One region of the Mesorhizobium sp. CA13 genome, then DNA from elsewhere that is predicted to be linked to it. Evidence: predicted binding sites of a transcription regulator. Region 1 holds the regulator's gene; the other holds the start of a gene.
What was found. Region 1 encodes LexA, which represses DNA repair genes until DNA is damaged. Its sites were predicted from a motif close to TGTTCNNNNTGTGTTCNG; they were not measured.
Positions count from the first base shown of each region.

Region 2: LB566_RS04275 (PA0069 family radical SAM protein) is a predicted target of LexA. The motif match lies at 1,927-1,944, and genes of this name have one in related genera.

Region 1 is NZ_JAIUHS010000004.1:255,582-260,365, reverse strand. Features, by position in the region: gene LB566_RS12690 (ComEC/Rec2 family competence protein) at 1-1,690, shown strand, start outside; gene lexA (transcriptional repressor LexA) at 1,684-2,424, opposite strand; gene LB566_RS12680 (TetR/AcrR family transcriptional regulator) at 2,890-3,561, shown strand; gene kynU (kynureninase) at 3,564-4,784, shown strand, end outside.
Region 2 is NZ_JAIUHS010000001.1:834,406-839,189, reverse strand. Features, by position in the region: gene LB566_RS04280 (ribonuclease HII) at 1-556, opposite strand, end outside; gene LB566_RS04275 (PA0069 family radical SAM protein) at 698-1,852, opposite strand; gene LB566_RS04270 (glycosyltransferase) at 2,003-2,527, shown strand; gene LB566_RS04265 (hypothetical protein) at 2,675-2,920, opposite strand; gene moaB (molybdenum cofactor biosynthesis protein B) at 3,240-3,794, opposite strand; gene LB566_RS04255 (4-(cytidine 5'-diphospho)-2-C-methyl-D-erythritol kinase) at 3,781-4,659, opposite strand; gene LB566_RS04250 (hypothetical protein) at 4,710-4,784, opposite strand, start outside.

The sequences.
Region 1 (4,784 bases):
CAGCTACTTCGCCGGCATCGGTGCCAGCGGGTTCTTTCTCGGCAATCCCAAGATCGTCTCGGCCGATGACAGGCCGCTGTGGGCCGCTCTTTCAGCCGCCATCGAGAGTGCTCGTGAAAGCATTGCCGACCATATCAGGGACAGCATCGGCGGCGCCGAGGGCGAGATCGCCGCGGCGCTGATCGTGGGCGTGCGCGCCGGGATTCCCGACGAAATCAACGAAGCGATGCGACGCACCGGCATCTACCACATCATCTCAATTTCCGGGCTGCACATGGCGCTGGTCGCCGGCACCGTCATGGGGCTGCTGCGTGGTGGCTTCGCGCTGTTCCCGAACTTTTCCTCCCGCCGGCCGGTCAAGAAATACGCGGCCGCGGCGGCACTTTTCTCGATCGCCGCCTATCTCGTCATTTCGGGCGTCGTCGTTGCCGCCGAACGCAGCTTCATCATGCTGGCGGTGATGCTGATCGCCGTCCTGTTCGATCGGGCGGCACTCACCATGCGCAATCTGGCTATTTCGGCGATCGCCGTCATCGTAGTGTCGCCGCACGAGGTGGTAGGGCCGAGCTTCCAAATGTCGTTCGCCGCCACCGCGGCCCTGGTCGGCGCCTATGCCGGCTGGTCGGATCGCAAAGCCGACAAAGCGCGGACCCCGCCGCCGCAACGGACCTGGCCCGGCTTCCTGACGCGAAAATTGCTGCTGGCGACAGGTGGGCTGGCGATGACCTCGATCATCGCGGGAAGCGCCACGGCGCTTTTCGCCATCTGGCATTTCCAGCGCGTGTCGCCACTCAGCCTGTTCGCCAATCTTGCAGTCATGCCGATCGTTTCCGTCGTGATGTTCCTTGCGGTTGCCAGTGCGCTGCTGATGCCGTTCGGGTTCGATGGACCATCGCTTTATCTGATGGGCAAGGGACTGACCGCGATGATCGCCATATCCGGATGGATCTCGCAACGCTCGCCGGTCGACGCGGTCGGGTTGATTTCGCAGCAATCCGTTCTTCTGGTCGCGATCGCCCTGGTCATCGCGACGATGGCCACGACATGGCTGCGGCTGGCGGCACTTCCCTTCGCGCTCGCCGGCCTGTTGACCGTCGCGGATACGCGCACGCCGGACGTGCTGATTTCGGAGGATGCCCGCCTGGTGGCGCTGCCGATCGGCGGCGGCGAGCTCGCGATCAACCGGGCGCGCCCGAACGAATTCACGGTCGACAACTGGAAACGCGCGCTGAAATCCGAAACCATCGTTGGGCCGGAGCTGTTCGACAGCGGCGACCGACAGTTCGACATCTTCGATCCCGCGCAACTTCCCGCCGGAGCGCCTTTCTATTGCTTCACCGGCCTGTGCATGGCCCGGCATCCCTCCGGGGCGATCATCGCGCAGGTGGAGGATCGCAAGGATGCCTGGAGGGCCTGCGCCTATGCGGATCTGATAGTCATCGACGATCCCGGGGGCTACGACCCCTGCCACAATCCGCTGGTCCTCGTCATCACCAAGCGGCAGCTCGCTCGGAACGGAAGTGCCGCCGTCTTCTTCGACCAGCAATCGGCGACGGAACCGGCCCAGGTCAGCTTTGCCGTCGACAGGCCATATCGGCCCTGGCACGAACAGCGAAAATTCTCGCGCGAGGCACGGGGACTGCCTCCCTACCGCAAACCCGAAAAGCCCAACGCCGAACCCGCTCAGTAGCGCCTGATCAGTCCGACCAGCTTGCCTTGCACCTTGACCCTGTCCGGTCCGAAAATACGTGTTTCATAAGCCGGATTGGCGGCCTCGAGCGCAATCGAGGCGCCCTTGCGACGGAAGCGCTTCAGCGTCGCTTCCTCCTCGTCGACCAGGGCCACGACAATCTCGCCGGGACTTGCGGTGTCGGCGTTGCGGATGATGACCGTATCGCCGTCGAAGATGCCGGCCTCGATCATCGAATCGCCCTTGACCTCCAGCGCATAATGCTCGCCGCCCATGATCATGTCCGGCGGCACCGAGATGGAATGCGTCTGATGCTGGATAGCGTCGATCGGCACGCCGGCCGCGATACGGCCCATGACCGGGATCGAAACCGCTGAAACCACGTCGTCGTCATTGCCAGCGGCGGGCAGGCGCGAGGGCGCCGCCGGCTTGATCTGCCTGTTAAGGCCGCCCTGTCCGAGGCTGCCCTGGATGACGCTCGGGGAGAACTTCTTTGCCGCGTTAAGACCCGGCGCGATCGAATCCGGCAGGCGCAGCACCTCCAGCGCGCGGGCCCGGTTCGGCAGGCGGCGAATGAAGCCGCGCTCCTCCAACGCCGTGATCAGCCGATGAATTCCCGACTTAGAGGCGAGGTCCAGCGCTTCCTTCATCTCGTCGAAGGACGGCGGAATGCCGCTTTCCTTCAGCCGTTCATGGATGAACATCAAGAGTTCATGTTGCTTGCGCGTGAGCATGGCGGCCCCCAAAGGCATTGCACGAAGGGTCTGGAATCAGAATCAGAAAACAAACCCAGAACAAACACTATCTGTTCCAGTTGTGTTCCGCAACCATTTAAAGTTTAATGAATTCGTTAAGGCGGCGGAAACGAAAGGCCCTCCCGCAGCCAGCATCCTGCCAGCGCCGTCTGTCGTCAATGCGCTCTCAGCCTCTTTGAAACTATTTTGGTTAATGGCCTGTGGCCCGGCCGATCTCCACTGTTGGTACAAGCCTGCAAACTGTGTGACCGGCAGGTGCCGGCTGCCTTTTGGGGCGGATCAAAATCTCCGCGGCTCGTGAACGAAACGAAACCAAAATGCCAACTTCCTGCCGGAAAGCGGCCAGGCATCACCGAATGCGACGGGCTGCGTTCGTTCGCTCCTTGCTTCCGGCTCGCTTGACTAAACCGTATAACAATGTACGGTTTTCGAAGAGGGACACCAATGACCACGCCGAAGCAGGCCGCGCGACGTGAACGGATAGAGGAGGCCGCCTATGCGGTGCTCCGGGAAACCGGCTACAAAAGCGCCTCCCTGCTTGCCATCGCCAAGCGGGCATCGGCCTCGAACGAAACCCTCTACAACTGGTACGGCAACAAGCAGGTCCTGTTTCGATCCCTGATCGAAGCCAATGCGGGAGAAGCAAGGAAGCTGCTGGAGGACGCCCTTCGCCAGGCGCGCGATCCGCTCGAAACCCTGAACTTGCTCGGGCCAGTCCTGCTGACCCTTGTGACGGGCGACAAGGCGGTGGCGCTCAATCGCGCCGCAGCCGGCGACGTCAACGATACAGGCACGCTTGGCCAGTCGATCGCGCAATTCGGCCGCAATACCATAATGCCGCTTGTTGGCGACCTGCTTCGAACCGCAAGTCGGGCCGGCCTGATCGCCTGTGACGATCCTGCCGAAGCCGCCGACATCTACGTCCGGCTTTTGATCGGCGATCTCCAGGTTCGCCGGATCGTCGGGGTGCTCGAGGAGTTGCCTCGGCCGGAAATCGAGCAAAGATCGAACCGGGCGTTCACCCTGTTTTTGCGCCTCTATGCGGCCAGCCCTTGCCCCGGCGGCAAAACGGCCGGCCCGTTTCCGGGGCGCTCTTCTCACCGAGGAACATCGTGACCATGAGCAAAATTCCCGATCTCGCAGCGATCGAGGCAATGGACACCGCGGATCCGCTGCGTGCCATGCGTGACCGCTTCACCTTGCCTCAAGGGGTGATCTATCTCGACGGCAATTCGCTCGGCGCCGCTTCGCCCGCCGTGTTCGGCGAGCTGCAGAAGGCCGCCACGCAGGAGTGGGCGCAGGATCTCATCCGCGCCTGGAACACCGCCGGCTGGTTCGACATGCCGGTCGAACTCGGCGACCAGCTCGGGCGCCTGATCGGGGCCGCCGCCGGCCAGACGGTGGTCTGCGATACCACCTCGATCAACATCTACAAGGTGCTGCATGCGGCACTCGGGATGCGGCTGGACAGGTCGGTCATCGTCGCCGAGGGGGACAGCTTTCCGACCGATCTCTATATGGCCGAAGGCGTTGCCTCGACGCGGCCGAGCACGATGCTGCGTCTTGAGGGTGTCAATGCGCCGACCATAGAAGAACTGATCGATGAGCGCGTTGCGGTCATCCTGGTCAACCACGTCAACTACAAATCCGGGCAGCTGCGCGACATGGCCGCGCTGACGCGCAGGGCGCATGATGCCGGCGCGCTGATCGTCTGGGATCTCTGCCATACCGCCGGCGCCCTGCCGGTCGAGCTCGACCGTTCGAACGCAGATTTCGCCGTCGGCTGCACCTACAAATATCTCAATGGCGGCCCGGGTGCCCCGGCCTTCATCTACGCGGCCGAGCGCCACCATGGCGATGTCCGCCAGCCGCTCAGCGGCTGGTGGGGCCATGCGCGGCCTTTCGCCTTCGAACAGGGTTTTGCTGCCGGCACAGGTATCCACCGGTTTCTCTGCGGCACGCAGCCTGTGCTGTCGATGCGCGCGCTCAAAGGGGCGCTCGATGTCTGGAACGACGTCGACATGGCAGAAGTGCGCAGGAAAAGCATCGCATTGACCGATCTGTTCATCCAGCTCGTCGAGGCAAAATGCGGCGTCTACGGCCTCGAACTCGAAAGCCCGCGCGACGGCAATGAGCGCGGCAGCCAGGTGTCGTTCCTCCACCCGCATGGCTATCAGGTGATGCGGGCCCTGATCGAGCGCGGCGTGATCGGCGATTTCCGCGCGCCATCCACGATTCGCTTCGGCTTCACGCCGCTTTATGTCGGCTATGTCGATGTCTGGCAGGCGGTCGAGGTGCTGGAAGACATTTTGCGCACGGACGCCTGGCAGGAGGCGCGT
Region 2 (4,784 bases), on a different contig from region 1:
TATGCACTTCGAAGCCGTAGTGCTGGTGATGGCTGCCGCAGCCGCACATCATGCGGTCGCGCATCACCTTGGCGACGATCGAGGCGGCGGCGATGGATTGCGAGCGCTGGTCGCCCTTGATCAGCGCGCGCCCCGCGCAAGGCAGGCCCGGCGGCACGTCGCGCCCATCGGCGAGCGCGAGCTTCGGCCGCACCGGCAGGCCGGCGACCGCACGGCGCATCGCCTCCAGGCTCGCCTTGAGGATGTTGCTGCCGTCAATGCCCTCGGCGCTGACCGAAGCCATCGACACGCCAAGCGCGGAGCCGATGATGCGCACGAACAGCGCCTCGCGCTGCAAGTGGCTGAGCCGTTTGGAATCGTCGAGGCCGTCGGGGATGTTGGCGGGGTCGAGCACAACCGCAGCCGCCACCACCGGTCCGGCCAGCGGGCCGCGTCCGGCCTCGTCCATCCCCGCCACTGGCCACAGGCCTTCGGCCATCGCCTTCGTCTCGAAGGAGAAATCGGGTTTCTCGACGATTTCGAAGAGAGGCGGAGAATCAGAACGCGCGCGAGCCATGTTGCGGCGAGGTTCGCATCGGCTCTGATTCTCCGCAAGTCCCTCCGGGTCGGGTGGGGCGCCGGACCGGGAGGGCACCGTCTGCAGGCCGGGGCAGGCCGGACGGGATTTTTCGCCACGGCGGCAAACAGCCGTGGTCGTTCAAAGCAGCATCAACTGCTCCTGGTCCTTGCCGGCGGCGACGAACTGGTCGGTCCGCAGCGTGCGCCGCTCGGCATTGAGACCGAGCCGCTTGGCGGTGATCTCGAAGCGCCGGCCGATCTGCCAGGCGTAAGGACCCGCGCCCTTCATGCGCTTGCCCCATTCCGAATCGTAATCCTTGCCCTCGCGCATCGAGCGGATCAGCGACATCACATGGCGATAGCGGTCGGGATAGTGGCGCAACAGCCAGTCCTTGAAGATCGGGCTGACCTCGAGCGGCAGGCGCAGCACGACATAGCCCGCCTCGCGTGCGCCGGCATGGTGCGCCGAATCGAGGATGCGTTCCATCTCCTGGTCGGTCAGCCCGGGGATGATCGGTGCCACCATCACCGAAGCAGGGATGCCGGCATCCGCAAGCTGCCTGATCGCCTCCAGCCGCTTGCTCGGCGTCGAGGCGCGTGGCTCCATGGTGCGCGCCAGCATGCGGTCGAGCGTCGTCACCGACAACGCCACTTTGGCGAGGCCCCGTTCGGCCATGCGTGACAAGATGTCGATATCGCGCGTCACCAGAGCGGATTTGGTGACGATGCCGACCGGGTGCCCGCGCGCCTCCAGCACTTCGAGGATCTCGCGCATGATCCGGTACTGTTTTTCGATCGGCTGGTAGGGATCGGTATTGGTGCCGATGGCGATGGTCCTCGGCTGGTAACCGTCCTTCGACAGTTCCTTGTCGAGCAGGCGCGCCGCGTCCGGCTTGGCGAACAGCTTGGATTCGAAATCCAGCCCCGGCGACAGGCCCATGAAACTATGCGTAGGCCGCGCAAAGCAGTAGACGCAGCCATGCTCGCAGCCCCGATAGGGATTGATCGAGCGGTCGAAGGAGATGTCGGGCGATTCATTGCGGGTAATGATGGTGCGCGGCTTCTCGACCTGCACCTCGGTCTTGAAGGGAGGCAGTTCCTCCAGTGAGTTCCAGCCATCGTCGAAGACATGCCGGCTGACGGGCTCGAACCGACCGGACGGGTTGATGCCTGCCGACCGGCCGCGGTTGCGGTCCGGACGCACGCGCATGCCGCTCTGCTCGATCATCGCGTTGGCCATCTCGGCTCGTCCTGCTCCGAAGGCGGCAATGTCGGCGCGCATGATCGGTTCCATCTTCGCCCGCTCCCAGGGACTGTCCATGTTGCTTCGAATCGCTCTGCTCATGAATTTAATCCTATTTACCGAACGAGAACAAAGCAAGAACTTTTTATGGTGCGCCGCAAAAACTGGCGCTGCGTTCCGCTTTCCGCTATTCGGCAAACGATGCTCACCGTTCTCATCGAGACCCACAATGACGAGGAGGGCCTCGCCCGCACGCTGGCGACGCTGATCGGCGGCGCGGTCGAGGGCGTGGTGCGCGAGGTCATCGTCTGCGACACCGGTTCCACCGACCAGACCCATCGCGTCGCCGAGCATGCCGGGTGCCAGTATGTGACCGACGGGGTCGCGGCGGCCATCCGGCATGCGAAGGGCGATTGGCTGTTGCTGCTGGAACCGGGCGCGCGACTGGTCGATGGATGGATCGACGAGGTCGTTGCGCACACCGCGAAGCAAACCATGGCGGCGCGGTTTTCACGCACACGCGCCGGCCGCGCGCCATTCCTGGCCCGGATATTCTCGGGAAACCGGGCCTTGGCCGACGGGCTGCTGATCAGCAAGCGCCAGGCCGCGTCCTTGTCGAAAAAAGCCGGCAGCGCCGAGGCCCTCGCTCGCGGCCTGGCGACCAAGCGGCTGGATGCCGAAATCTGGGTCGCTCCGGCAAAACAAGAGCACCGCCCATCCAAATGATTTTGCAGCTGCTCTGTCTACGTGCGTTGCACATGTGACGCGCAGCTAGCTCCGATCACGCGGGTGCCGGCGCGCAGGCCGCGGCTGATGATGGAAGTGGTTTCGGCGTCTCGCGGCCCTGGCGCCGACGTTTCCACGGCGAGCCGGTCATTCGCCAAAACGCATCTCCACAGGCATCCAGCGAAGGCGACGTCTGGCTTGACGCTGTGCCTTGCTTTCCGCGTCGTAGTCGACAGGGATCGGTTCCTGACTGAACGACCGTTGATCGTCCAGGGCGTTGATGATGACGATTGCCCTGGCATCGTCCTCTCCGGCGATTGCGGCGGTATAGACGCCGCATTCGCCGCAGATCAGGTAGTCGGCCGTCCCCAATCCAAAACGGTATTTCTTCAATCGCCGGACGTCCTTGACTGAGATGATCAGCCTGCCGTCCGGATCGGCGACGGCGCGCGAACCATGCCTGGTACAGAACGAGCACTGGCAGGCGCGGACCTCGATTTTCGATGGATCGAGCTCGGTTGAAAATCGAAGGCGTATGTTGCCGCAATGGCACCCGCCACCATGCACAGTCATCGCATCCATCCCGTCGTCAACGGCGATGGCCGCCGCGAGACGATACGTCCTCCCGCATCCGGTTTGGAATGGTCTTTCGAAGGCGAAGGTGGTGTTCTGCCTGGCAAGAGCGGCGTGAACCCGGCGCCTTGCCTCCGTTTTACGGAGCCGACATGCCGCGCCGCAGGTGCTCGTCCAGGCGCGGCATGATCTCGACGAAGTTGCAGGGCATGTGCCGGTAATCGAGCTGCGCCTTCAAGATGCCGTCCCAGGCATCCTTGCAGGCGCCGGGCGAGCCCGGCAGCACGAAGACGAAGGTGGCGTTGACGACGCCGCCGGTCGCCCGGCTCTGGATCGTCGAGGTGCCGATCTTGTCGTAGGAAATGCGGTGGAACACCTCGGAAAAGCCGTCCATGCGCTTTTCGAAGATCGGCTCCAGCGCGTCCGGCGTCACGTCGCGCCCGGTGAAGCCGGTGCCGCCGGTGGTGATGACGACGTCGATGTCCTTGTCACGCGACCACGCCAGAACCTTGTCCTGGATCTTGTCGCGGTCGTCGGTGACGATGTCGCGGGCGGCGAGGATGTGACCGGCTTCCGCGATGCGGTCGGCCAGCGTCTGGCCGGACTTGTCATCGGCAAGGCCGCGCGTGTCGGAAACGGTCAGCACCGCAATGCGGACCGGAATGAAGGAGCGGCTCTCGTCAATCCTGGCCATGGGCGTCTGCCTCCGCGGTCATGCTGCGCGTCGCGGCGACGAACCAGTCGGGTTGCCGGGCGCGGATGTCGGCTGCCGCGCGCTTGGCGACGTTGCCGGTCTCGAACAGGCCGAAGCAGGTAGCGCCGGAACCCGACATGCGGGCAAAGCCGGCTCCGGCCTTGTTCAGCACCGAAAGCGCCTTGCCGATCGCGGGCTCTATGGCGCGGGCCGCCGGCTCGAGGTCGTTGCGGGTGATCTCCAGCCAGTTGCGCAGGCCGTGGAAGTCGACCACGCGCGGCAGCGGCGGCAGCGCTTCATTGTCGCGGCGCGACAGCGTGTTGAACACCTCGGCCGTCGAGACCGCCTTGCCGGGATTGACCAGCACCAGTCCGAGCGCCGAGAAATCAGGCACGATCGACAGCACCTCGCCGATGCCGCGTGCAATCAGCGGCCTGGCCGACAGGCACATGGGAACGTCGGCGCCGAGCGAAAGCCCGATCCGCGCCAGCGCGGTATCGTCGATGTCGAGTCGCCAGCTCGCCGCAAGCCCGCGCAGAACCGCTGCCGCATCGCTCGATCCGCCGCCGACGCCGGAAGCGACCGGCAGGTTCTTTTCAAGCTTGATCGAGACCGGGGGCGTGCCGCGAGGACCGGCCGCCTGCCGCAGCGCGTCGCGCGCCCTGAGCACCAGATTGCTGTCGTCGAGGGGAACATCCGGAGCGTAGCGGCCGGACACGCTGAAATCGTCTCGCTCGGCAAGCGCGATCTCGATCCTGTCGCCAAAGCGCGTGAACACCGCCAGGCTTTCGATCAGATGGTAGCCGTCATCGCGCCTGCCGGTGACGTGCAGGGCAAGGTTTATCTTGGCGGGCGCCGGCCACATCCGGACGCGCTGGCCGGATTCCAGGCTCTCGATTGCGAGTGAAATGAGGATCAGTCCTTGGCCAGCCGGTACTCGCCGGTCTTCGGATCCTTCACCAGCGTCCCCATCGCGCCGTTTGCCGTCTG